3 regions of the Kitasatospora sp. NPDC023118 genome follow, and region 3 is predicted to be linked to each of the others. Evidence: riboswitches for the same ligand, from Rfam matches in the RefSeq annotation. Region 3 holds a riboswitch; each other region holds the start of a gene.
The links. A riboswitch is a leader RNA that binds a small molecule or an ion and turns the genes downstream of it on or off. The one in region 3 is predicted to bind S-adenosylmethionine.

Region 1 (7,297 bases), on a different contig from region 3:
AGAAGCGGCCCGTCGCCGATGAGGGCGGGGGCCGCAGCCGGTGGCCAGCGACCTGATCAGCTGGTTACTTGATCAGGTAGATGGTCGCGAACAGGCCGATCCACACGACGTCGACGAAGTGCCAGTAGTACGACACGACGATCGCGGCGGTGGCCTGCTCGTGCGTGAAGCGCTTGGCTGCGTACGTCCGTCCCAGGACCAGCAGGAAGGCGATCAGACCACCCGTCACGTGCAGCCCGTGGAAGCCGGTGGTCAGGTAGAACACCGTGCCGTACGGGTCGGAGGACAGCGAGAGGCCGTCCTTCTTGACCAGCTCGGTGTACTCGTAGACCTGGCCGCCGATGAAGATCGCGCCCATCATGAACGTGATGATGAACCACATGCGGAGCTTCTTCACGTCCCCGCGCTCGGCGGCGAACACGCCGAGCTGGCAGGTCAGCGAGGAGAGCACCAGGATGGTCGTGTTGACCGAGGAGAAGCCCACGTTCAGGGCGTGCGCCTTCTCGGTCCAGAACTCGGCTCCCTTGACGGAGCGGAGCGTGAAGTACATCGCGAAGAGGGCCGCGAAGAACATCAACTCGGAACTGAGCCAGACGATCGTTCCGACGCTGACCATGTTCGGTCGGTTGACCGATCCGTGCGCGTGCCCGGTTTCTACTGCTGTTGCTGTCGCCACGACGGACATTATGTCGGTCCCTTATTCCGTCTTCACGTCGGGGGGTGTCCCTCGGAGTGTCCGGTGCGTGCGGTATGCCCGCTTGGCGGTCGACGGGGTGTCCGGGCGGGGGCTGAGCAGCGGCGTGTCCCTTTTCTGACGGTTCCTTGGCGAGGCCCACGACCCCCTTGCCCGGCGGGTCGTTGCACGGTCGGCGCAGCGTCGGGTTGTAGGGGACAGGGTGCCGCATCGGCCGTCCGGGTGGTCTGGGCGGGTCCGGGTGACGGGCCGTCCTCCGGGCGGGTGAGCTGTGGGCGTGGCGGCTTGAGCGGGAACGTGCGCGAGGGGGACCCGGGACGGGGGGAAACGGGAGTAGCATCCGGATCAGGTGAACGTGGTCCGGATCACACTTGAGGGAGCAGGGTCCATGGCGTACACGACCGACGAGACGCTCACCGTCCTCGTCTACAGCGACGACCGCAACACCCGCGAGCAGGTGCTGACGGCGCTCGGCCGTCGACCCGCCGAGGATCTTCCGGAGCTGTCCTACCTGGAGTGCGCGACCACCCCCGCGGTGCTCAAGGCGCTCGAGAAGGGCGGCATCGACCTCTGCGTCCTGGACGGCGAGGCGGTGCCGGCCGGCGGGCTCGGTCTCGGGCGCCAGCTCAAGGACGAGATCTACGGCTGCCCGCCGGTGCTGGTGCTGATCGGCCGGCCGCAGGACTCCTGGCTGGCCGCCTGGAGCAGGGCCGATGCCGCGATCTCCCGCCCGGTGGACCCGGTCGCGCTGGCCGGGGCGGTCGCCACCCTGCTGCGGGCGCGACTGGCCAAGCGGGCCCCGGCCACGCGTTGAGCGGGGTTGTCTCAGTACTAGAGAAGACACCGCCGTAGGAACCCCACCGCTCGATAGGCTGGCTCCATCCGTACGGACGTCCCCGGTACAGGGGAACCCACGACAGCTGGAGTCAGCCATGGTGAACGTGAACCCTGCGAACGGCGGTAGTGACCCCGCGCAGGTGGTCCGCACCTGGCCGGACCTCCTGGCGGCACTGTTGAAGGGGGAGGACCTCGACCGCTCGTCCACCGCGTGGGCGATGGACCGGATCATGAGCGGCGAGGCGTCCCCCGTCCAGGTGGCCGGGTTCATGGTGGCGCTGCGGGCCAAGGGCGAGTCGGTCGACGAGATCGCCGGCCTGGTCGACGCGATGTACGAGCACGCCGAGCCGCTGGACATCCCCGGCCCGGCGGTGGACATCGTCGGCACCGGCGGGGACCGGGCGAAGACCGTCAACATCTCCACGATGTCGGCGATCGTCGCGGCGGCCGCCGGGGCCAAGGTGGTCAAGCACGGCAACCGGTCGGCCTCGTCCACCAGCGGCTCCTCGGACGTGCTGGAGAAGCTCGGCGTGGCGCTGGACCTGTCGGCCCGCCGGGTGGCCGAGGTGGCCGAGGAGGTCGGGCTCACCTTCTGCTTCGCGGCGAAGTTCCACCCCTCGATGCGGCACGCCGCCACCGCGCGGCGCGACCTCGGGGTGCCGACCGCCTTCAACATCCTCGGCCCGCTGACCAACCCGGCCAAGGTCACCTCGCACGCGATCGGCTGCTTCGACACCCGGCTCTCCGGGCTGATCGCCGGGGTGCTCGCCCGGCGCGGGGCGAGCGCGCTGGTGTTCCGCGGCGACGACGGGCTGGACGAACTGACCATCACCACCACCTCGCAGGTGTGGCTGGTGCGCGACGGGGTGGTCACCGAGACCTCCTTCGACCCGCGGGACGTCGGCATCGAGCTGGTCGGCATCGAGGCGCTGCGCGGGGCGGACGCCGCCCACAACGCCGAGGTCGCGCGCAGGCTGCTGGCCGGAGAGCACGGGCCGGTCCGGGACGCCGTGCTGCTGAACACCGCGGCGGCGCTGGTGGCGCTCGACCTGGGCGACGCGCCGCTGACGGAGCAGCTCGCCGCGGGCATGGCGCGGGCGGCGGAGGCGATCGACTCGGGCGCCGCGCGGGACCTGCTGCGGCGCTGGGCGGATGCCACCAGCCGTAGCTGAGGCGGAAGTCGAGGGCCCGTACCGGTTCGCCGGTGCGGGCCCTGCGCACACGCCCCGAGCCGAAGGGGCGCGCCGGCGCCGAAAGTTGAGGAGCGACGAGCGAGGTACGAGCGCCGCAGTGACGAGCGTCGGCGCCGGGTTCGAGCGCCCCGGAGGCGAGCGGGCGAGAACACTGTCCGGATGGTGGATGACTGTTTGACCACTCGGCGGACCCGACCTAGAGTCTTGGCCAGGTCATGAGTGACAGCGTCAAGCCCCAGCTTGCTGTCCGGCAACCCTCCGTCCGTGGCGGGGTGCCCTGGGTGAGGACCGGGTCGCTCGGCAAGCCGTCCGTGCGACAAGCGCGGACGCCCGACGACCAGCACTCCCGGGGTCCCTCATCCCTGAAGGAGTGCATCCTCATGTCCCTCTCCACCGAAATCTGCGCGCCGCTCGCCGTCCTGGGCCACGATGTCCAGGTCCCGCTGGCCAGCGGGGAGAAGGTCGGCTACGCGGCGCTCGACTACGCGGCCAGCGCGCCGGTGCTCCAGCGGGTGTGGGACGACGTCGCCGCCTACGCGCCGTACTACGGCAGCGTGCACCGCGGCGCCGGGTACCTCTCCCAGCTCTCCACCGACCTGTTCGAGCAGAGCCGCCGGACCGTCGCCGAGTTCCTCGACCTGCGCGAGGGCGACCAGGTGGTCTTCACCCGCGCCACCACCGACTCGCTCAACCTGCTGGCCGCCGCCGTGCCGGACGGCACCCGGGTGTTCGCCTTCGAGACCGAGCACCACGCCTCGCTGCTGCCCTGGGCGCACGCCGGGCTGGAGGTCAGCTACCTGCGGGCGCCGCGCTCGCGGGCCGAGGCGGTGGCCGCACTGGACGCCGCACTGGCCGCGGCGCCCGAGGGGCCGAAGCTGCTGTGCGTCACCGGTGCCTCCAATGTGACCGGCGAGCTGTGGCCGGTCGCCGAGCTGACCGGGACGGCGCACCGGCACGGCGCCCGGGTGGTGCTGGACGCCGCCCAGCTGGCCCCGCACCACCGGGTCTCGGTGCGCGAGCTGGACGTCGACTGGATCGCCTTCTCCGGCCACAAGCTGTACGCGCCGTTCGGCGCCGGGGTGCTGGCCGGGCGCTCCGACTGGCTGGACGCGGCCCAGCCGTACCTGGCCGGTGGCGGGGCGACCCGGACGGTGGCGCGGGAGGTGGACGGCTCGGTGGCCGTCCAGTGGCACAGCGGCCCGGCCCGGCACGAGGCCGGCTCGCCGAACGTCATCGGCGCCTACGCGATCGCCTCGGCCTGCCGGGCGCTGACCGAGGCCGGCTTCGACGCGCTGGAGGCCCGGGAGCGGCAGCTGGTCGAGCGGCTGACGGCGGGGCTGGCGGAGATCCCGCAGGTCAAGGTGCTGAACCTGTTCGGGGCGGGCTCGGCCCGGGTGGGCGTGCTGTCCTTCGTCGTCCAGGGCTGGAACAGTTCGCACTTCTCGGCCGCGCTGTCCGCCGAGTACGGCATCGGGGTGCGCGACGGGCTGTTCTGCGCGCACCCGCTGGTGCGCACCCTGCTCGGCGACGAGGACGTCCCCGCGTCCGAGTGCGGGGCGCCCGAGCCCTCGCTGCCGGGCGAGCGAAGCCTGAACGCGATCCGGGTGAGCTTCGGCGCCGGGACCCCGGACGAGCACGTCGAGCGCTTCCTGACCGCCGTCCGCGAGCTGGTCACGGACGGCGCGGCCTGGAACTACCGCAACGAGGGCGGCCGTTGTGTGGCGACCGTGCAGATCGACAGGGGGCGTCGCGAGGGCTGAGCCCTACTCGTCCAGGCCGAGGGCGAAGGCCGCTTCCAGGTCGTGCTGGGAGTAGGTGCGGAAGGCGATCTGGGTCTCGGTGTGGGCCACGCCCGGGACCTTGTTGAGCCGGCCCGGGATGACCTCGGCCAGGTCGTCGTGGCGGCGCACCCGGACCATCGCCACCAGGTCGTAGCCGCCGGTCACCGAGTACACCTCGCTGACGCCCTCGATGGCAGCGATGGCCTCGGCGATCTCCGGGATGCGGTCGACACTGGTCTTGATCAGGACGATGGCGGTGATCACTGTTCGGGCTCCTTTGTGGGGTGCCGCCAGCGTATCGGGCCTCAGCGGGGGCGTCTCGGGGGGTGGCCGACCGCCGTGCACGCGTAGAGGAAGCCGGCCGAGAAGCCGATCACGTGGACCAGGTAGGCCACCCCGGGCCCGGCCGAGTGCACCGACCACCACTGCAGGGCGAACCAGAGGCCGAGCACCAGCCAGGCCGGGAAGCGCAGCGGAAGGAAGAGGAGCAGCGGGACCAGGGTGGTCACCCGAGCACGCGGGTGGAAGCGCAGATAGGCGCCGAGCACCCCGGAGATCGCGCCGGAGGCGCCGATCAGGACCCGGGTGGAATCCGCCGAGTGCGCCTCGGCGAGCGCGAAGCCGTACGCGGCCAGGCTGCCGGCCGCCAGGTAGAAGAGGAGGAACCTGGGCCGGCCGAGCCGTCGTTCGACGGTGGGACCGAAGACGTAGAGGAAGAGCAGGTTGCCCAGCAGGTGCAGCCAGCCGGCGTGCAGGAAGAGGCCGGTGAGGGCGGACACCGCCGGGTGCTTGCCCGGGGTGGGGGCGGCCGGGCAGCCGGGGACGGGGTCGGGCGCCTCGGCGAGCTGTTCGGCGGTCAGCGGGTGTCCGGTCAGCAGTTCGGCCGGGACGGCGCCCCAGCGCTGCTCGTACCTCTGTTCGGCGCAGACCCGGGCCTGGTCCCGGCCGTACAGCGGGTTGAGCCCGGCGGCGGGGCCGAGCAGGAAGACCAGGGTGTTGACCGCGATCAGGGCGTAGGTGACCGCCGGGGCGGGCACCGCCGGGCGGCCGTCCCGCGCGTCGGTGTGGTCGGGGGCCGCGAGCGCCATGCGGCCAAGCATCCCTCCGGACGGCGCAGGTGACACGGCGGTTTACGGCAGGTGGGCTAGCCCTCATGTTCCGGCAACCGGTGGTCGTGGTGGTTGCCCCAGGCAATAGGCTTGGGGCGGGCATTCCCGCCTCCCGCCGCCGACGCCGGGGCTCCGGGGGAAGCGCCTAGCCCACCCAGGGACCAGCCGAGAGGATCCCCGATGACCGTCCCCGCTCTGACCGCCGAGACGCGCTGGCGCTGCACGCTGTGCAGCAACCTCACCCGCTTCGACGTGACCCGCACCGCGCGGGTGACCGAGTTCCTGCACTTCGACCTGGCCGGCGAATCCAAGGTCGAGGAGACCGAGGTGCTCAGCGAGACGATCGAGTCGGTGCGCTGCCGCTGGTGCAACGCGGTGGACCAGGTCGAGCTGGTGGCCCGTCCTGGCGCCGAGGGCGCGGAGGCCCCCGCCGCGTAGGGCTGATCCCCGCCGGTGTGGTGGGCGGTGCGCGACGCGCCCGTCCGCCGCACGGGACAATACAGACAAGACGCACGGAGCGTGACGACAGGGGCGGCCGCGGCCGCACCCGCTGGACCAGGATCGGAGCCGAGGACGTGGTGGACGCAGCGAAGGAGCCCGCCGAAGCGCAGGGGCTTCAGCCCGCTGCGCCGGCACCGGAGCCGGGCGCCGAGGCGGTCCCGTCCGAGACCCCTCTCACGGAGAACCCTCGCACGGAGACCCCCCTCCCGGCGGCCGCTGCGCCGGAGACCGCGGAGTCCGGTGAGTCAGGTGAGTCCGGCGATGCCGACGCCGCTGCGGAGCGTGCGGTCGAGAAGCTCGACCGGCCGCTGCCCGAGGGGGTGCGCCGGAGGGTGGTCGGGCTGGCCTCGGACGCGCTGGGCGGGCTGCCGCCCGGGGAGCTGCCGCAGAGCCTGCGTCAGTACGTCAAGTTCACCCCCGCGCGGCGCGCCAAGTACGCGGCCACCGCGCTGGCGGCGGCGCTGGAGTCCGAGCCGGCCTTCCGGGTGCGGATAGCGGAGCGGCTGCGGCTGGGCCAGCCGGACCTGGTGAAGGCGCTGGAGTCGGGCACCGTTCCCGGTGCCGCCGATCCGATGGACGTCGCAGCCGCCGCCTACCTGGTGCGTTCGGCCGGCTGGAGCCGGCTGGTCGCCGAGGCCGGCGAGGAGGCCGAGCGGGCGGGCGCCGAGGACGCGGCCGCGGAGGCCACCCGGCTGGTGGAGAAGCTGCAGGCCGAGCTGGCCGAGGTGCGGGCGGCCGCGCGGAGCGACCTGGACCGGCAGCGCGCGGAGTTCGAGGGTGTCCGGCGGGAGGCCGAGTCGCTGCGCAAGAAGGTGCGCTCGCTGGAGAGCGACACCCGCCGGGCGCAGGCCGAGACCCGGCGGGTGACCGGGGAACTGGAGGCCGCGAAGGCGCAGGCCGTGGCCGAGCGCAGCGCGGCCGAGAGCGAGGCGCGGCGGCTGCGGCACCGGGTGTCCGAGCTGGAGAACGCCGCCGAGCAGGGCCGCCGTTCGGCCCGCGAGGGGCGCGGCGTCGAGGACATGCGGCTGCGGCTGCTGCTGGACACCGTGCTGCAGTCGGCGCAGGGGCTGCAGCGGGAGCTGGCGCTGCCGGTCTCCCAGATCCGCCCGGCGGACCTGGTGGAGGCGGTGGTGCCGGGGGCGGCCTCGCCGCACGACGTGGCCCGGCGCGGCCTGGCCGAGG
Region 2 (7,297 bases), on a different contig from region 3:
CCGCTGCACCAGCTGCCCGAGAGCCTCCACCTCGCACCCGACATGGACGCCCACGACAGTCCCGGCCCGGCCGCCGAGTGTTCCGGCGGCGTCCTCCTCGATCCGGGACCGCAGGTCGGCGAGGGCCTTCTCCGCGGCCGGGATGCCGTCGCCGTCGCCGGCCGGACCGGTCAGTACGACCGTCGCGCCGCCGAGCGCGGTGTGCGCCAGCCGTACCAGGCAGGCCAGCTCGCCGATCAGCACGCGGTAGCCGCGGTCTGCGCCGTCAGTCATCGCGGTCACTTCCGTCCTCCGGCCCCTCGACCAGTGTCTCCCCGCCGACGCGGGCCGTCACGGCGCTCGAAGCGGCGCTGTCCCACTGCGCGGGCGACCGCCGGAAGCGGAGACCGCAGTGACAGGTGGGGCGACTGACAAGAGTCCTCAGAGCTCCTACGAGCCGCCGCGCACCCCCGCCGGGTCGACCGGCGGGGGCGAGTCCCAGCCCCGGTACGACGCGCTCACCGGGAGCGCGGGGCGGCGTGGCGCACCGCCGGTAGCCATCTCTTCTCATCGGTAGCGCGTAGCGACCGTGGCGGGCCGCGGCCGCCCCGTGACGGCGGGCGTGAGCGGCCGCCCGGTGTCGCCCGGGACCGGGGTCAGCCGAGCTCGTTCTTGTACACGACACCGCCCTTGACGATGAGCCGCAGGTTGCGTTCGGGCTCGGCGAGGACGGACAGGTCCGTGGTCGGGTCGCCGTCGACGACCAGGAGGTCGGCCCACGCGCCCGGCGCGATGACCCCGAGCGGCGCGGCGCGGTAGGGGTCGCGGCGGCCGGACAGGCGGAACAGCTCCGCGTTACCGGAGGTGGCCATCTTCAGGGCGCCGACCGGGCTGAGGTACCGGCCGAGCCGGACCAGCATCTCGGACTGCCGGTGGGCCTTCGCGGGGTCGAGCACCAGGTCGGTGCCGAACGCCAGCCGCACGCCGTGTTCGAGTGCCCAGCCGAAGGTGCGGGCGACGCCCTCACACACCTCGCGGTTCTTGCGGTCGCCGTCCGCGGAGGCGTAGTGGTGGTCGTCGACCTCGAACGGCTGGGTGCTCAGCCACACGTTCCGCTCCGCGAGGTAGCGGATGGTGTCCTCGTCGGTGAGGTGCCCGTGCTCGATGCAGCGCACCCCGGCCTCCACCGCGCGGCGCACTCCCTCCGAGGTGTAGACGTGCACGGTCACGTAGGTGCCCCAGTCGGAGGCCGCGGCGACCGCCGCCTCCAGTTCAGCCGTGGTGAACTGCAGCACGTCCAGCGGATCGAACTCCGAGGCGACCCCGCCGCCGGCCATCACCTTGATCTGGGTGGCGCCCTTCCTCAGCTGCTCGCGCACCGCCGCGAGCACCCGCTCCGGCCCGTCGGCCATCCGGGTGAACCCGATCTGCTCGGTGCGGGCCTGCGGCCCTCCCAGGACGGTCGGGACTTCGTGGACCGACCCGAAGTCGCCGTGGCCGGAGGTCTGGGAGACGGCCGCCTGGCTCGGGTAGATCCGCGGGCCCGGAAACAGTCCGCGGTCCAGGACCCGCCGCAGTGGCTCGGTGTCACCGGCCATGTCCCGCACGGTGGTGAAGCCCCGCATCAGCATGTCGCGGGCGGCGGCCAGGGCCTGGTAGTAGACGGTGCCGGTCGGTGCGAGCCGCAGGTCCGCCATGGTGCCGCCGATCGCGAACAGGTGGACGTGGGCATCGGTGAGCCCCGGCATGAGCGTGCCGCCTCCGCCGTCGAGCACCGTCGCCCCGTGGGTGTCGCGCGGGGACGGGTGGCCCGGTACCACCTCCGCGATCCTGTCCCGCTCGATACGGACGTGTCCCGGCACCGCCTCCTCGCCGATCCCGTCGAACACGCGCACGTTCGTCACCAGCAGCCCGGCACCCGGGTCGTCGACACCCATGCCGCCATCCTCGACCGGTCACGGGACCGGCACCAGACGGCACACCCGATCGGCGGCGGGCGGGTAGGGCGGGCGAGGCACGGGAGGTTTGGCGGGTCGGCGGGGGAATCTTGTATGGTTCCTGGCGAATCATCCAGAGGGGTGGAGGGACCGGCCCTACGAAGCCCCGGCAACTCCCCGGTCGACTCGGCGTTCGAAGTACGCGCCGTGCCGTCCGGGATCAGTGCCAACTCCGGCCTGTCGCCAACGTGGCGCGGGAAAGATGAGGAGACACGGTGCTCTCTGTGCTGTCCTTCGCCCGGGCGCTTCCCGCCCCGGCCCTTTCGCGTACCCGTCTCGTGCCCGGCGCAGGCAATCGGCCGACTTCTCCGGCCCGTCCTCGCTGACCGCCCCCCGCTCCCCGCGGGGAGCTCCCGTGAGCCGAACCCACCCGCCGCTCACGGGATCTGAGACTGGAGTACCCATCCATGGAGAACACGAGCGGCGTCGGCGTGCTCGACAAGATCACCTCGATCCTCGGCACCCTGGAGGCCGGGCCGACCACCCTGGCCGGACTGGTCGCCGCCACCGGCATGGCGCGGCCCACCGCGCACCGGCTCGCCGTCGCGCTGGAACACCACCGGCTGGTCGGCAGGGACATGCAGGGCCGGTTCGTCCTCGGCCCGCGGCTCACCGAGCTCTCGGCGGCGGCCGGTGAGGACCGGCTGCTGGCCGCCGCCGGTTCGGTGCTGACCCACCTGCGCGACGTCACCGGCGAGAGCGCCCAGCTCTACCGCCGCCAGGGCGAGGTCCGCATCTGCGTGGCCGCCGCCGAGCGGCTCTCCGGCCTGCGTGACACCGTCCCCGTCGGCGTCACCCTCCCGATGAAGGCGGGCTCCGGCGCGCAGATCCTGCTCGCCTGGGAGGAGCCCGAGCGGCTCCACCGCGGCCTCCAGGGCGCCCGCTTCACCGCCACCGCCCTCAGCGGGGTCCGGCGCCGCGGTTGGGCGCAGTCGATCGGCGAACGCGAGCCCGGGGTCGCCTCCGTCTCCGCGCCCGTCCGAGGCCCGTCCAACCGGGTGGTGGCCGCCGTCTCCGTCTCCGGCCCGGTCGAACGCCTCACCCGCCACCCCGGCCCGCACTACTTCCAGGCCGTCGTCGAGGCGGCCAACCGCCTCAGCGAAGCCCTGCGCCACTCCTGACCGGCTCGTCGCCCCCGGCGCCCGCCGCCCCGCTCAGGCCGCTCACGGGGACGTCCCGGGTCCTCAAAGTCCTTGGAAGGAAGCGGAATTCGCCAGGGCCGGACCCGGGGGGGCGACCGTCCCGCCGGGCGTCGATGACCCAGGGTCCCTGGGCGTACGCGGTGCGTTCTTGAGTGGTTGTGGGGTGAGGGCCCGGGCAGACGGGAAGAAGACGGAAAGGGGTCGGCTGTCGGATGCTGCTGTCGCGGAGGACACGATGCGCCGGGACGGACGGGTGGCGAACTCCCTGCTCGCGCTCCTGAGCCGGGACTGGACGGGAGTGCCGGTCGCGCTGGTGACGGCGGGTGTGGGTGGTGGCCTCGTCGCGCTCGGCACGACCTGGGCGGTGGCGCTCGGTGCTGCGGCCGTGGCTGTCGGTGTGGCGCTGCTGGTCGGGGCCGTGCGGCACCTGGTGCTGGTGGCCCGGGAGGCGGGGGCGCGGCCGGCGCCGGGGTTATTGGTCGAGGTGGGCGGCCATCGGATGCACGTCCTGGGCGAGGGGGAGCCGACGGGCGGGCCGACGGTCGTGTGGATGCCGGGGGGACATGCTCCCGGCGAGGAGTTCGGAGAGCTGCACACGATGCTGGCGGCCCGGACCCGCTCGGTGCTGGTCGACCGGTTCGGCACGGGCTGGAGCGATGTCGGACCCTTCCCCCGGACGACGGCCGTTGAGGCGGAGGAACTGCTGACGGCGCTGGAGGCGGCGGGGGAGCGGGCCCCGTTCGTGTTCGTCGGCCACTCCTTCGGCGGGCTGCTGGTCGCGAACGCGGCCCGGCGGCGGCCGGATCTGACGGCCGGGCTGGTGCTGCTGGACCCGACGCCGCTGGAGGTCATCGCCTTCGCGCCGGCCAACGGGCTGGTCGCGGGGATGCGTCGGCGGTTCCTGCTGACCGCGGTGCGGCATCTCTTCGGTGCACACCGTGACCGGGGCGGCCGGACCGGGCAGGACTGCGCCGCCGCGTCGATCTTCAGGGAGCTCTCGCCGCCCGGTCTGGCCGGGGCGGGCTGGGAGACCGTGGTGTACGACGGGGATCTCGCGGACCTGCCGCTGGTCCTGGTGACACCGCGGGATCTCATCGGCGGTGAGGCGGTGCTGGCCGGCGCCCGGGACGCGGTCGAGGCCGAGCGGATCACCCGCTTCTACCTCCGCAGCCGGGTCCGGTACCTGGCGGCGTCGTCGGAGTCCCGGTTGGTGTACACGCCGGAGGGGACCGGTCACGACTTCCCGCACGAGGCGCCCGAGTTCGTGGTCGGCGTGGTCGGGGACCTGGTGCGGGAGCTGCGGGTGACCAGCCCATGACCGTCCGCCGATGAGCGGAGGACACCCCACGGCCGTCCGTTGATCAGCCCATGACCGTCCGCGCGGAGCCGGCCCGGACGGGGCGTCGGCGCGAGAACGAGCCCAGGTCCACGACGTTGCCGGTGTGTTCGCAGCGGTAGCGGACCGGGTCGCCGTCGTGGTCGTGGCCGGCCTCGACCAGGTCGATCAGGGTCGCGAGGTAGCGGCCCACCAGCGGGGCGTTCTTGAACTGGTTGCCGCTGGTGCCCATGGCCACGTAGTAGCCGTCGAGGGCGGTGCGGTCGTAGATCGGCGTCCAGTCGTCGGCCACGTCGTACACGCCCGCGACCCCGAGCGGCCGGTTGGGAACGCCGATCGCCGGGAAGCGGCGCGCGGCCCGGGTCACCTGGGTCCGGAAGCGGCGGGCGGTGGGTCGCGGGTCGGCCCGGTCCGGGTCGTCGACCCACTCGGGCGGGTCGCAGTCCGGCTCGGTGCCGCCGATCAGGAGGTGCCCGCCGGGTGTCGCGCGCAGGTAGGTGCCGAGGTCGAGATCGGCGACGACGGGGCCGGGGCCGGTGGTGTGCCCGCCCGGCGCGGCGACCTGGTGGACCTCCTCGCGCAGCGGGCGCACGCCGATGGTGAAGTCGCTCCCGACGCCCGCCAGCCGGTTGAGGCCGCCCGACCACGGGCCGGCCGCGTTGACGACGACCGGCGCGGCGATCCGCGTCCCGTCGGCGAGGCGGATGCCCGTCACCCGGTCCGCGTTCCGGTCGACGGCCACCACGGTGTGGTGGAACAGGAAGCGCGCGCCCAGTTCGCCCGCCGCGTCCGCGAGGTTCTGGGCGGCGAGCTGCGGATCGTCGACGAACCCGGCGTCCGGGGTGAACAGCGCGCCGAGCTCGCCGGTGGGGGCGGCGAAGAAGGCGTCGTCGTCCACCGGCTTCGGCGGCCAGTACCGCCCGGGGTCGATCCCGGGAAGGCGCCCGCGCAGCGTCGGGGTGTCCCACCGTTCGTACGGGACGCCGGCGCGGTCGAACAGGGCGGTGGTGTCCGACAGCGCGCTGCCGGGGGCGTCGAGCTGTACGGCGCCGGTGCGGTGGAAGGCCGCGAGCGGACGGCGGCCGGTCAGCCGCAGATGGTCGGGCCAGCAGGTCCAGAGGTGCTGGGCCTCCCAGGCGGTGGCGACGCCGTCGAAGGTGGAGTAGCTGAACCGGATGATCGCGCTGGAGGCGCTGGTGGAGCCGTGGCCGGCTGCGCCCGCCTTGTCCACCACGACCACCTGCCGCCCGGCGCGGGCGAGTTCGAGGGCGACGGCGGCGCCGATCACCCCGGCCCCGACGACCACCGCGTCCGGTCGGCTGGCGGTCATGACGGCCCCTCCTCGGTCGGGGGTGTGCGCAGGCTCGGCACGGAGGCGAGCAGCGTCCGGGTGTACGGGTGGCGCGGGGTGCGCAGCAGGGCCCCGGTGGCGGCGGTCTCGACGATCCGGCCCTGCCGCATCACCGCCACCGAGTCGGAGACGAAGCAGACCGCGGGCAGGTTGTGGCCGATGAACAGCATGGACAGGCCGAGCCGCCGCTGGAGTTCGCGGATCGTGTTGAGGACGGAGGCCTGTACCGAGACGTCGAGTGCCGAGGTGATCTCGTCGGCGATCAGCAGGCCGGGTTCGACGGCCAGGGCGCGGGCGACGGCGACCCGTTGCCGCTGGCCGCCGGACAGTTGCCGTGGCAGGCGATCGGCGAGCCGGGGATCCAGGCCGACGAGTTCGAGCAGGGCGGCAACGCGTTCGGCCAGGGCCCGCCGGTCGAGCCGGTGGAACGCGGTGGCCGCCTCGACGAGCGTCTGGCGGACCGTCATCCGGGGGTCCAGCGCGGTGTCCGGGTCCTGGAGGACGACCTGGACCAGGCGGCCGAGTCGGCGTCGGTCGCGGACGGTGCGGACCCGGAGCTCCCGGCCGTCGAGCAGGACCGTGCCCCCGTGTACGGGGTCGAGGCCGACGATCGCCCGGGCCAGGCTCGACTTGCCGGAGCCGGACTCGCCGACGAGCCCGAGCGTGGTGCCGGACGGGATCTCCAACGAGACGCCGTCCACGGCGGTGACGGGGCCGTGCGGGCCGTGGTGGCGGACGGTGAGGTCGGAGACCTGAAGGGTGGTCATGACGCGGTCACCTTCGCCTCCACCGGTACGGGGTACCAGCACGCGACCCGGTGGACCGGGTCGAGCTCCTCCAGCGGCGGGGCCTGCTCGGCGCAGTGGTCCCGGCGGCGCGGGCAGCGCGGCTCGAACGGGCAGCCAGGGGCGGGCGCGAGCGGGTCGGGCGGGGCGCCCTCCACCGTGGGCAGCGGCCGGTCGCGGTCCGCGGTGAGGTCGGGCACCGACTCGACCAGGGCCCGGGTGTAGGGGTGCCGGGTGCCGCCGGCGAGCCGGTCGGCGGGCAGCTCCTCGACGATCGTCGCCGCGTACATCACCAGCACGCGGTCGCAGAACTCGCCGACCAGCGCGACGTCGTGGCTGATGAACAGGACGGCGGCGCGGTTGTCCCGGCGGATCTCGGACAGCAGCCCGGTGATCTGCCGCTGCACGGTGACGTCGAGCGCGGTGGTCGGCTCGTCGGCGATGATCAGGCCCGGTCGTACCATCAGCCCGGCCGCGATCATCACGCGCTGCCGCTGGCCGCCGGAGAGCTGGTGGGGGCGTACGCGCAGCGTCGCCGGGGGGAGGCCGACCCGGCGCAGGGCGGCGGCGGCCTCCGCGGCGGCCTGGGCGCGGCTCGCGCCGCGATGGGCCCGGACGGTCTCGGTGAGCTGGGTGGAGACCCGCAGCGCCGGGTTGAGCGCCGAGGCCGGGTTCTGGAAGATCACCGCCAGGCCGGTGGCGAGGTG
Region 3 (7,297 bases):
AGCTTCCTCATCAAAGGCGATGATCTTGGCCATCTGAAGTGGTCCTCCGGGACACGGTCGACTGCTCGGACCAAGGGGTGCCCGCGACGGACGGCCCTGGTGTGCGGGGGTCCATTCCCCTACCGCTCCCGGGGGCCTCACCGACCCGGTCCGCTGTCACTCTCACGCTGTGAGTGCTAACGCCAATGATTAGCACTCCGGGTGGTCGAGTGCAAGCCCAATCGGCAACCCGCGAGCCGCCGTCGAGCCCCGTCCGCGCTCGCGGACGGGGACGCGAACGGGCCCGCACGACGCGTGTCGTGCGGGCCCGTCGAGAAGCAGGAGGTCCACCAGCGGTGGGCCGTGCCGAGCTCCTGGAGTCGGAAGGGGTCAGACCGCCGCGCGAACCATGTCCGCCTGCGGGCCCTTCTGTCCCTGAGAGATCTCGAACTCGACCCGCTGGCCCTCCTCGAGGGTGCGGTAGCCGTCCATCTGGATCGCGCTGTAGTGGACGAAGACGTCCGCACCACCGTCGACCGCGATGAAGCCGTAGCCCTTCTCCGCGTTGAACCACTTGACGGTGCCCTGAGCCATTCCGAACTCCCCTAGTGCTGTGCTGGCCCTTCACGTGCCCGCAGGTCGCGGGCCCGGGTCTGGTTGAAGGCCGGCCCGGGGAACCCCCCCTGAGCGCAGCCGTGCACGCCGCAATCCTCCGCACAGAAAGCCGAACGGCTTCCGATGGGCGGTCGATTACGCCGACCGCCGCTGAATGTATCCGGATCGACGCCCTCTGCAACAGGGCCAGCCGCCAGGAATTCCATGGGCCCGTCGAGAGACAAGGCCGAACAAACCGGGATGAAATCGGCATTTCATGCCGGACATAGCGGACGAATTACCCAAACCCCCGCAGGAATTCTGACATCTGCCTGACATGTTTCACGGCCCGGGACGCGAGCCGGTCTCAGCGTCCGGACGACCTCCGGCCAAGCACTGCGCGAGTCGGAAGGGGAGCCCCGTTCCCAGCAGAGCCACACTCTACTCCGACTTGACCCGGAAATATTCCCGCCGAAATGCCAGCGACCGCCCGCACATACGGAGAGTCGAATTCCGTACGTACGGGCGGCCGGGAAGCGGGATGCGACGGCTCAGCAGCCGCCGGCCACCGCCGGAATGATCGAGACGTTCGCGCCGTCCTTGATCTCGGTCGCCAGGCCCTCGGCGAACCGCACGTCGTCGTCGTTCACGTACACGTTGACGAAGCGGCGCAGCTTTCCGGTGTCGTCCAGGATCCGGGCGGAGATGCCCGCGTGGTTCTGCTCCAGGTCGGCGATGACCTCGGCCAAGCTGGCCCCCTCGGCGGTCACCTCGGCCGCGCCGCCGGTGTAGGCGCGCAGGATGGTGGGGATGCGGACTTTGGCGCTCATGGCTCTCCTAGCGGGGGTGGGGGTGGTTCAGACGGACGCGAGACCGGCGGAGCGGAAGGACTCCAGCGTCGGGCGGATGACGGCGGTCATCCCGGCGTCGGAGACGGCGTCCAGCGTCTTCAGGCCGTCGCCGGTGTTGATCGCGACGGTCTCCTTGGCCGGGTCCAGCTGACCGGTCTCGACCAGCTTCTTCAGCACGCCGACGGTCACCCCGCCCGCGGTCTCCGCGAAGATCCCCTCGGTCCGGGCCAGCAGCCGGATCGCCGCCACGACCTCTTCGTCCGTGACGTCCTCGACCGCCCCGCCGGTCCGGCGGGCGATGTCCAGCACGTACGGGCCGTCCGCCGGGTTGCCGATCGCCAGCGACTTGGCGATGGTGTCCGGCTTGACCGGCTTGATCACGTCCCGGCCCGCCTTGAACGCGGCCGACACCGGCGAGCAGCCCTCGGCCTGGGCGCCGAAGATCCGGTACGGCCGGTCCTCCACCAGGCCGAGCTTGATCAGCTCCTGCAGCCCCTTGTCGATCTTCGTCAGCTGCGAGCCCGAGGCGATCGGGATGACGACCTGCTCCGGCAGCCGCCAGCCGAGCTGCTCGCAGATCTCGTACGCCAGCGTCTTGGAGCCCTCGCCGTAGTACGGACGCAGGTTGACGTTCACGAAACCCCAGCCCTCGCCGGCCGGGTCCCCGATCAGCTCCGAGCAGAAGCGGTTCACGTCGTCGTAGTTGCCGTCGATGCCCACCAGCTCGCCGCCGTACACCCCGGCCATCACGACCTTGCCCTGCTCCAGGTCGTGCGGGATGAAGACGCAGGACCTGAACCCGGCCCGAGCCGCCGCCGCGCCCACCGCGCCGGCCAGGTTGCCGGTCGAGGAGCAGGACAGCGTGGTGTACCCGAACGCCCGGGCCGCCTCGATGGCGCAGGCCACCACCCGGTCCTTGAAGGAGTGCGTCGGGTTCCCGGAGTCGTCCTTCACGTGCAGCGGAGCGGTGAACCCGAGCTCCCGGCCCAGGTTGTCCGCCTTCACCAGCGGGGTCCACCCCGGGTTCAGGTTCGGCTTGGCCGCCACGTCGGCCGGGACCGGCAGCAGCGGCGCGTAGCGCCAGATGGACGCCGGACCGGCCTCGATCCGCTTGCGCAGCTCCTCGGCGCGCTCGCTCCCGAACTCGTACGCGATCTCCAGCGGCCCGAAGCACTCCAGGCAGGCGAAGCTGGGGCCGAGCGGGAAGCGGGTGCCGCACTCCCGACAGGACAGGGCGGCGGCGGGGCCGAGGTCAACGGGTGGGGGTCCCCCCGGCCGAAGGCTGGGGGAGGGTGCGGCAGTGTCGACAGCCATGATGGCGGAGGCCTCTCTCCTCATCTTCCCCGTGACGCGGTCGCGCCACAGGCCGGAATTGGCACCTGTCCCGCCGGGGCCTGTGGACAGCCGAGCGAGAAGGTTGCCGGGACGTCAACGGGCCGTTCCCTCAGTCCCTCTGGATGAGCTTGTGAAGTTGTGGTTCAGCGGCGACCCCGGCGTGCGAGGGTCCGACCGCTGTACGAAGACTGTATCCGAAGGCGTCAGCCCTGAAAGGGACCGTCCGCCACGCGAGACGGCCTGTTCCACCCGACCCCGCCGAGGAGATTCACCGTGCCCGCCGAACCGACCCCCGCACTCCTCCCGCAGGCGGAGTCCTGGCTGCGCCGCCGCTCGTGGAGCGCGGCCGACCGGCCGGTTCACACCCTGCTGGAGGCCAAGCGGCGCACCCGGCAGACCGTCAGCGTCGTCCTCCCCGCACTCGACGAGGAGGCCACCGTCGGCGACATCGTCCGCACCGTCCGGCGCGAACTGATGGACCGGCTTCCTCTGGTCGACGAACTGGTCGTACTCGACTCCGGCTCCACCGACGCCACCGCCACCGTCGCCGCCGAGGCCGGCGCCCGGGTGGAACAACGGGACGCCATCCTGCCCCGGCTGCCCGCCGTCCCCGGCAAGGGCGAAGTGCTCTGGCGCTCGCTGCTGGTCACCCACGGCGACATCGTCTGCTTCGTCGACGCCGACCTGCGCGAGTTCGACCCCGCCTTCGTCTCCGGCATCCTCGGCCCCCTGCTCACCGAACCCGACATCCACCTGGTCAAGGCCATGTACGACCGCCCCCTCGAAACAGAGTCCGGCGCGATCGTCCCCGCCGGCGGTGGCCGGGTCACCGAACTCGTCGCCCGCCCCCTGCTCAACCTCCACTGGCCGGAACTCGCCGGTTTCGTCCAGCCCCTCGGCGGCGAGTACGCGGCTCGCCGCTCACTGCTCGAACGGCTGCCCTTCCCCACCGGCTACGGCGTCGAACTCGGCCTCCTGGTCGACGCGTTGGAGCTGGTCGGCCTGGACGCCCTGGCCCAGGTCGACGTCGGCGTCCGACACCACCGCCACCAGGACGGCCAGGCCCTCGGCCGGATGGCCGCCACCATCTACCGCACCGCCCTGGAACGCCTCGACCGCACCCACCGCCTCAAGGCCTCCGCCGACCTGGTCCACCCCCACCTCACCCAGTTCACCCGCGACCCGGAAACCCGCGCCTTCACCGCCCACAGCCACCCGGTGACCGCCCTGGAACGCCCCCCGATGCACACCGTGCCCGAATACGCGACCCGGCACTGAAACGTTTGCCGACCCAAGCCCCCGGCAAGATGCCAACCATGGGCGATCTCACGACCGAACGTTCGAGCGCGACCGGCACCGCCCCCGTCCTGGTGGCCTCCAACCGGGGACCGGTGTCGTTCAGCACCGCCGACGACGGCACGCTGACCCTGCGCCGCGGCGGCGGAGGCCTCGTCTCCGGCCTCTCCGCGATCGACGACCCGAACGCCGTCTGGGTGTGCGCCGCCCTCAGCGACGCCGACCGCCGAGCCGCGAGAGAAGCCCCCGACGGCCGCCTCGACCAGGCCGGCCACGACGTCGGCGGCCAGGCCGTACGGATGCTGGACATCGACCCGGAGACCTTCGCCCACGCCTACAACGGCGTCGCCAACTCCACCCTCTGGTTCATCCACCACCTGCTCTACGCGACGCCCACCGCGCCCTCCTTCGACGCGGGCTTTCGCACCGAATGGGCCGCCTACCAGGCCTACAACACGGCCTTCGCCGAGGCCCTGGCCGCCGAAGCCGCCCCGAACGCCGCGGTCCTCGTCCAGGACTACCACCTCTCCCTGGCCCCGGCCCTGCTCCGCGCGGCCCGCCCCGACCTGCGGATCGGCCACTTCTCCCACACCCCCTGGGCCCCGCCCGAGTACTACCGGATACTCCCCGACGACGCCGCCCGCGCCGTCCTCACCGGCATCCTCGGTGCCGACCGGGCCGGCTTCCTCACCGAACGCTGGGCCCGCGCCTTCGCCGCCTGTTGCGAGGACCTGCTCGGCGCGACGGTCGACCACGACACGCTCACCGTCACCCACGCAGGCCGCACCACCCGGCTGGGCGTGCACGCCCTGGGCGCCGACGCCGACTTCCTCCGCGAACGCGCCCACCGTCCCGACGTGGACGAGCGCCTCGCCGCCCTCCGCACCACCGTCGGCGACCGCCGCACCATCGTCCGGGTCGACCGCACCGAGCTGAGCAAGAACATCGTCCGCGGCCTCCAGGCCTACCGGCACCTGCTCCGCACCCATCCCGAGTGGCACGACCGGGTGGTGCACATCGCCTTCGCCTACCCCTCCCGCACCGACCTGGCCGAATACCGCGACTACACGGCGTCGGTGCGACACCTCGCCGACGCCATCAACACCGAATTCGCCACCCCCACCTGGCAACCCCTGATCCTGCACGTCAACGACGACTTCCCGCGCTCCCTCGCCGCCTACCGCCTGGCCGACGTCGCCCTCGTCAACCCCATCCGGGACGGCATGAACCTGGTCGCCAAGGAAGTTCCGGTCGTCTCCGACAACGGCTGCGCCCTCGTCCTCTCCCGCGAGGCCGGCGCCCACACCGAACTCAAGGACGACGCCCTCACCGTCAACCCCTACGACGTCATCGCCACCGCCGAGGCCCTCCACACCGGCCTCACCATGAGCCCGGAGGAGCGCGCCGACCGCACCAAGCGCCTCGCCGCCGCAGCCACCGCGCTCCCCCCGCAGCAGTGGTTCCTCGACCAGCTCAACGCCCTCTGACCGCCTCCCCCAAAGCGCCCAGCAGCTCCACCACCCCCTCGGGCCCGTCGACCACCACATCCGCCCGGTCGGCGAGTTCGCGCACCGGCGCGTCCCCCACCGCGCCGGCGCACACCAGCAGCCCCGCCACCCCCTGCCCGCGCAGCTCCTCCACCGCCGCGAAGGCCGCCAGGTCCCCCAGGTCGTCCCCCGCGAAGAGCACCGCCCGCGCCCCCCGCTCCCGCAGGAACCCGGTCAGCGCCGCCCCCTTGTCCACCCCCGGCGGCCGCAGCTCCAACACCAGCCGCCCGGGCTCCACCACCAGCCCGTACTCGGCGGCCAACTCCCCCACCGGCGCCCGCAACAACTCCAACGTCTCCTCCGGCGCCCCCGTCCGCCGGGTGTGCACCGCCACCGAGCGCCCCTTGTCCTCCACCCACGTCCCCTCGGGCGCCCCCACCCGCTCCAACAACTCCGGCAACGCCGCCCGCACCCCCGCAACCCCCGGGTGCACCTCGGGCGCCGTCACCACACCCCCCTCCCACCGCTCGGCCCCGTAGTGCCCCAGCACCACCAGCCCCGGCACCCCGTCGAACCCCCCGTACTCGGCCGCCAACCCAGCCGGCCGCCCCGTCACCACCACCACGGCCCTCACCACGGACCCCAACCCCCGCAACGCCCCCACCACCCCCGGATGCGCCCGCGCCCGCGCCGGATCCGCCACGATCGGCGCCAAGGTCCCGTCGAAGTCCAGGGCGACCACCGCATCCCCCGGCGCCGCCAGAATCGCCCGCAACCCGTCCCGCCCGGCATCAGTGACCGGCACAACCATCTCTTCAAGGCCCATACACCAGCCCATACCCCCACCCCCAACCCCCGTACCCCGGAGTGCCTCCCCCACAACAGACACCCCCTCAACGAGCCCCCCGCCGCGCCTCCCGAACCCGCCGCAACCGATTCACCAGCACCGGCGCGGCCGCCAACGCCTCCTCCCGGTCCAACAGCCCGTTCAGCAGCTGGTAGTACCGCGTGGAGGAGAGCCCCAGCTCCTCCCGGATCGCCCGCTCCTTGGCCCCCGCCGTCCGCCACTGCCGCCCCTCCAGCGCCAGCACCGCCCGGTCCCGCTCACTCAGCTCGCCCACCGAGGACACCTCCGCCCATCGCTACGGAGTGTCATTCTCCCGCCGAACCCCGACACACACTGCGGGACGACCACGCCCCGCCACACGACTACCGTCGACCCATGATCAGCTTCGCCGTGCACATCCCCACCACCGAGCTCGCCCCCGAGCCCCTCGACCCGTCCCAGATCGTCTCCGGCACCCCCGAGGTCACCGGAAAGGTCCTCTCCGAGTCCCCCGACGGCCGCCAGCTGCGCGGCATCTGGCAGATCACCCCGGGCGTGGTCACCGACGTCGAGGCCGACGAGATGTTCGTGGTGCTCAGCGGCCGGGCCACCATCGAGATCGAGGGCGGCCCGACCCTGCGGGTCGGCCCCGGCGACTGCGCCGTCCTGCGCGAGGGCGACCGCACCACCTGGACCGTCCACGAGACCCTCCGCAAGGCCTACGCGATCACGCTCCCCAGCTGAGACCGGGCAGCCCCGGGTCCTACTGCTTGCGGATCCGGGCCGCCTCCTTCACCGCCGCGTCCTGGAGCCCGCCGAGCACCTGCTTCGGGTCCCCCGTGACCGCCTGCCCGATCCCGGCCTTGATCCGGTTGCTGACCTCGCCCCAGGCCGGGTCCCCGAACGGGTAGAAGCTCGCGTTGGTCAGC

Region 1: it holds a riboswitch for S-adenosylmethionine, as region 3 does, so the genes downstream of both, ACZ3UD_RS00370 (aminotransferase class V-fold PLP-dependent enzyme) here and thrC (threonine synthase) in region 3, are expected to answer to the same signal.
Region 2: it holds a riboswitch for S-adenosylmethionine, as region 3 does, so the genes downstream of both, ACZ3UD_RS26425 (IclR family transcriptional regulator) here and thrC (threonine synthase) in region 3, are expected to answer to the same signal.

What each region holds. Positions count from the first base shown of each region.
Region 1 covers NZ_JBVHHW010000001.1:84,732-92,028, forward strand. The annotation lists gene ctaE (aa3-type cytochrome oxidase subunit III) at 65-685, opposite strand; gene ACZ3UD_RS00360 (response regulator) at 1,083-1,508, shown strand; gene trpD (anthranilate phosphoribosyltransferase) at 1,627-2,703, shown strand; SAM riboswitch class IV at 2,936-3,053, shown strand; gene ACZ3UD_RS00370 (aminotransferase class V-fold PLP-dependent enzyme) at 3,105-4,484, shown strand; gene ACZ3UD_RS00375 (Lrp/AsnC ligand binding domain-containing protein) at 4,488-4,769, opposite strand; gene ACZ3UD_RS00380 (rhomboid family intramembrane serine protease) at 4,811-5,593, opposite strand; gene ACZ3UD_RS00385 (hypothetical protein) at 5,795-6,052, shown strand; gene ACZ3UD_RS00390 (NYN domain-containing protein) at 6,190-7,297, shown strand, end outside.
Region 2 covers NZ_JBVHHW010000022.1:83,674-90,970, reverse strand. The annotation lists gene ACZ3UD_RS26435 (hypothetical protein) at 1-273, opposite strand, end outside; gene ACZ3UD_RS26430 (metal-dependent hydrolase family protein) at 636-1,916, opposite strand; SAM riboswitch class I at 2,043-2,185, shown strand; gene ACZ3UD_RS26425 (IclR family transcriptional regulator) at 2,384-3,097, shown strand; gene ACZ3UD_RS26420 (alpha/beta fold hydrolase) at 3,354-4,436, shown strand; gene ACZ3UD_RS26415 (NAD(P)/FAD-dependent oxidoreductase) at 4,480-5,784, opposite strand; gene ACZ3UD_RS26410 (ABC transporter ATP-binding protein) at 5,781-6,572, opposite strand; gene ACZ3UD_RS26405 (dipeptide/oligopeptide/nickel ABC transporter permease/ATP-binding protein) at 6,569-7,297, opposite strand, start outside.
Region 3 covers NZ_JBVHHW010000005.1:2,518-9,814, reverse strand. The annotation lists gene groL (chaperonin GroEL) at 1-33, opposite strand, end outside; gene ACZ3UD_RS08085 (cold-shock protein) at 370-573, opposite strand; gene ACZ3UD_RS08080 (MoaD/ThiS family protein) at 1,125-1,403, opposite strand; gene thrC (threonine synthase) at 1,431-2,738, opposite strand; SAM riboswitch class I at 2,756-2,888, opposite strand; gene ACZ3UD_RS08070 (glucosyl-3-phosphoglycerate synthase) at 3,033-4,037, shown strand; gene ACZ3UD_RS08065 (alpha,alpha-trehalose-phosphate synthase (UDP-forming)) at 4,076-5,542, shown strand; gene otsB (trehalose-phosphatase) at 5,529-6,353, opposite strand; gene ACZ3UD_RS08055 (DUF3263 domain-containing protein) at 6,436-6,663, opposite strand; gene ACZ3UD_RS08050 (cupin domain-containing protein) at 6,765-7,112, shown strand; gene ACZ3UD_RS08045 (extracellular solute-binding protein) at 7,132-7,297, opposite strand, start outside.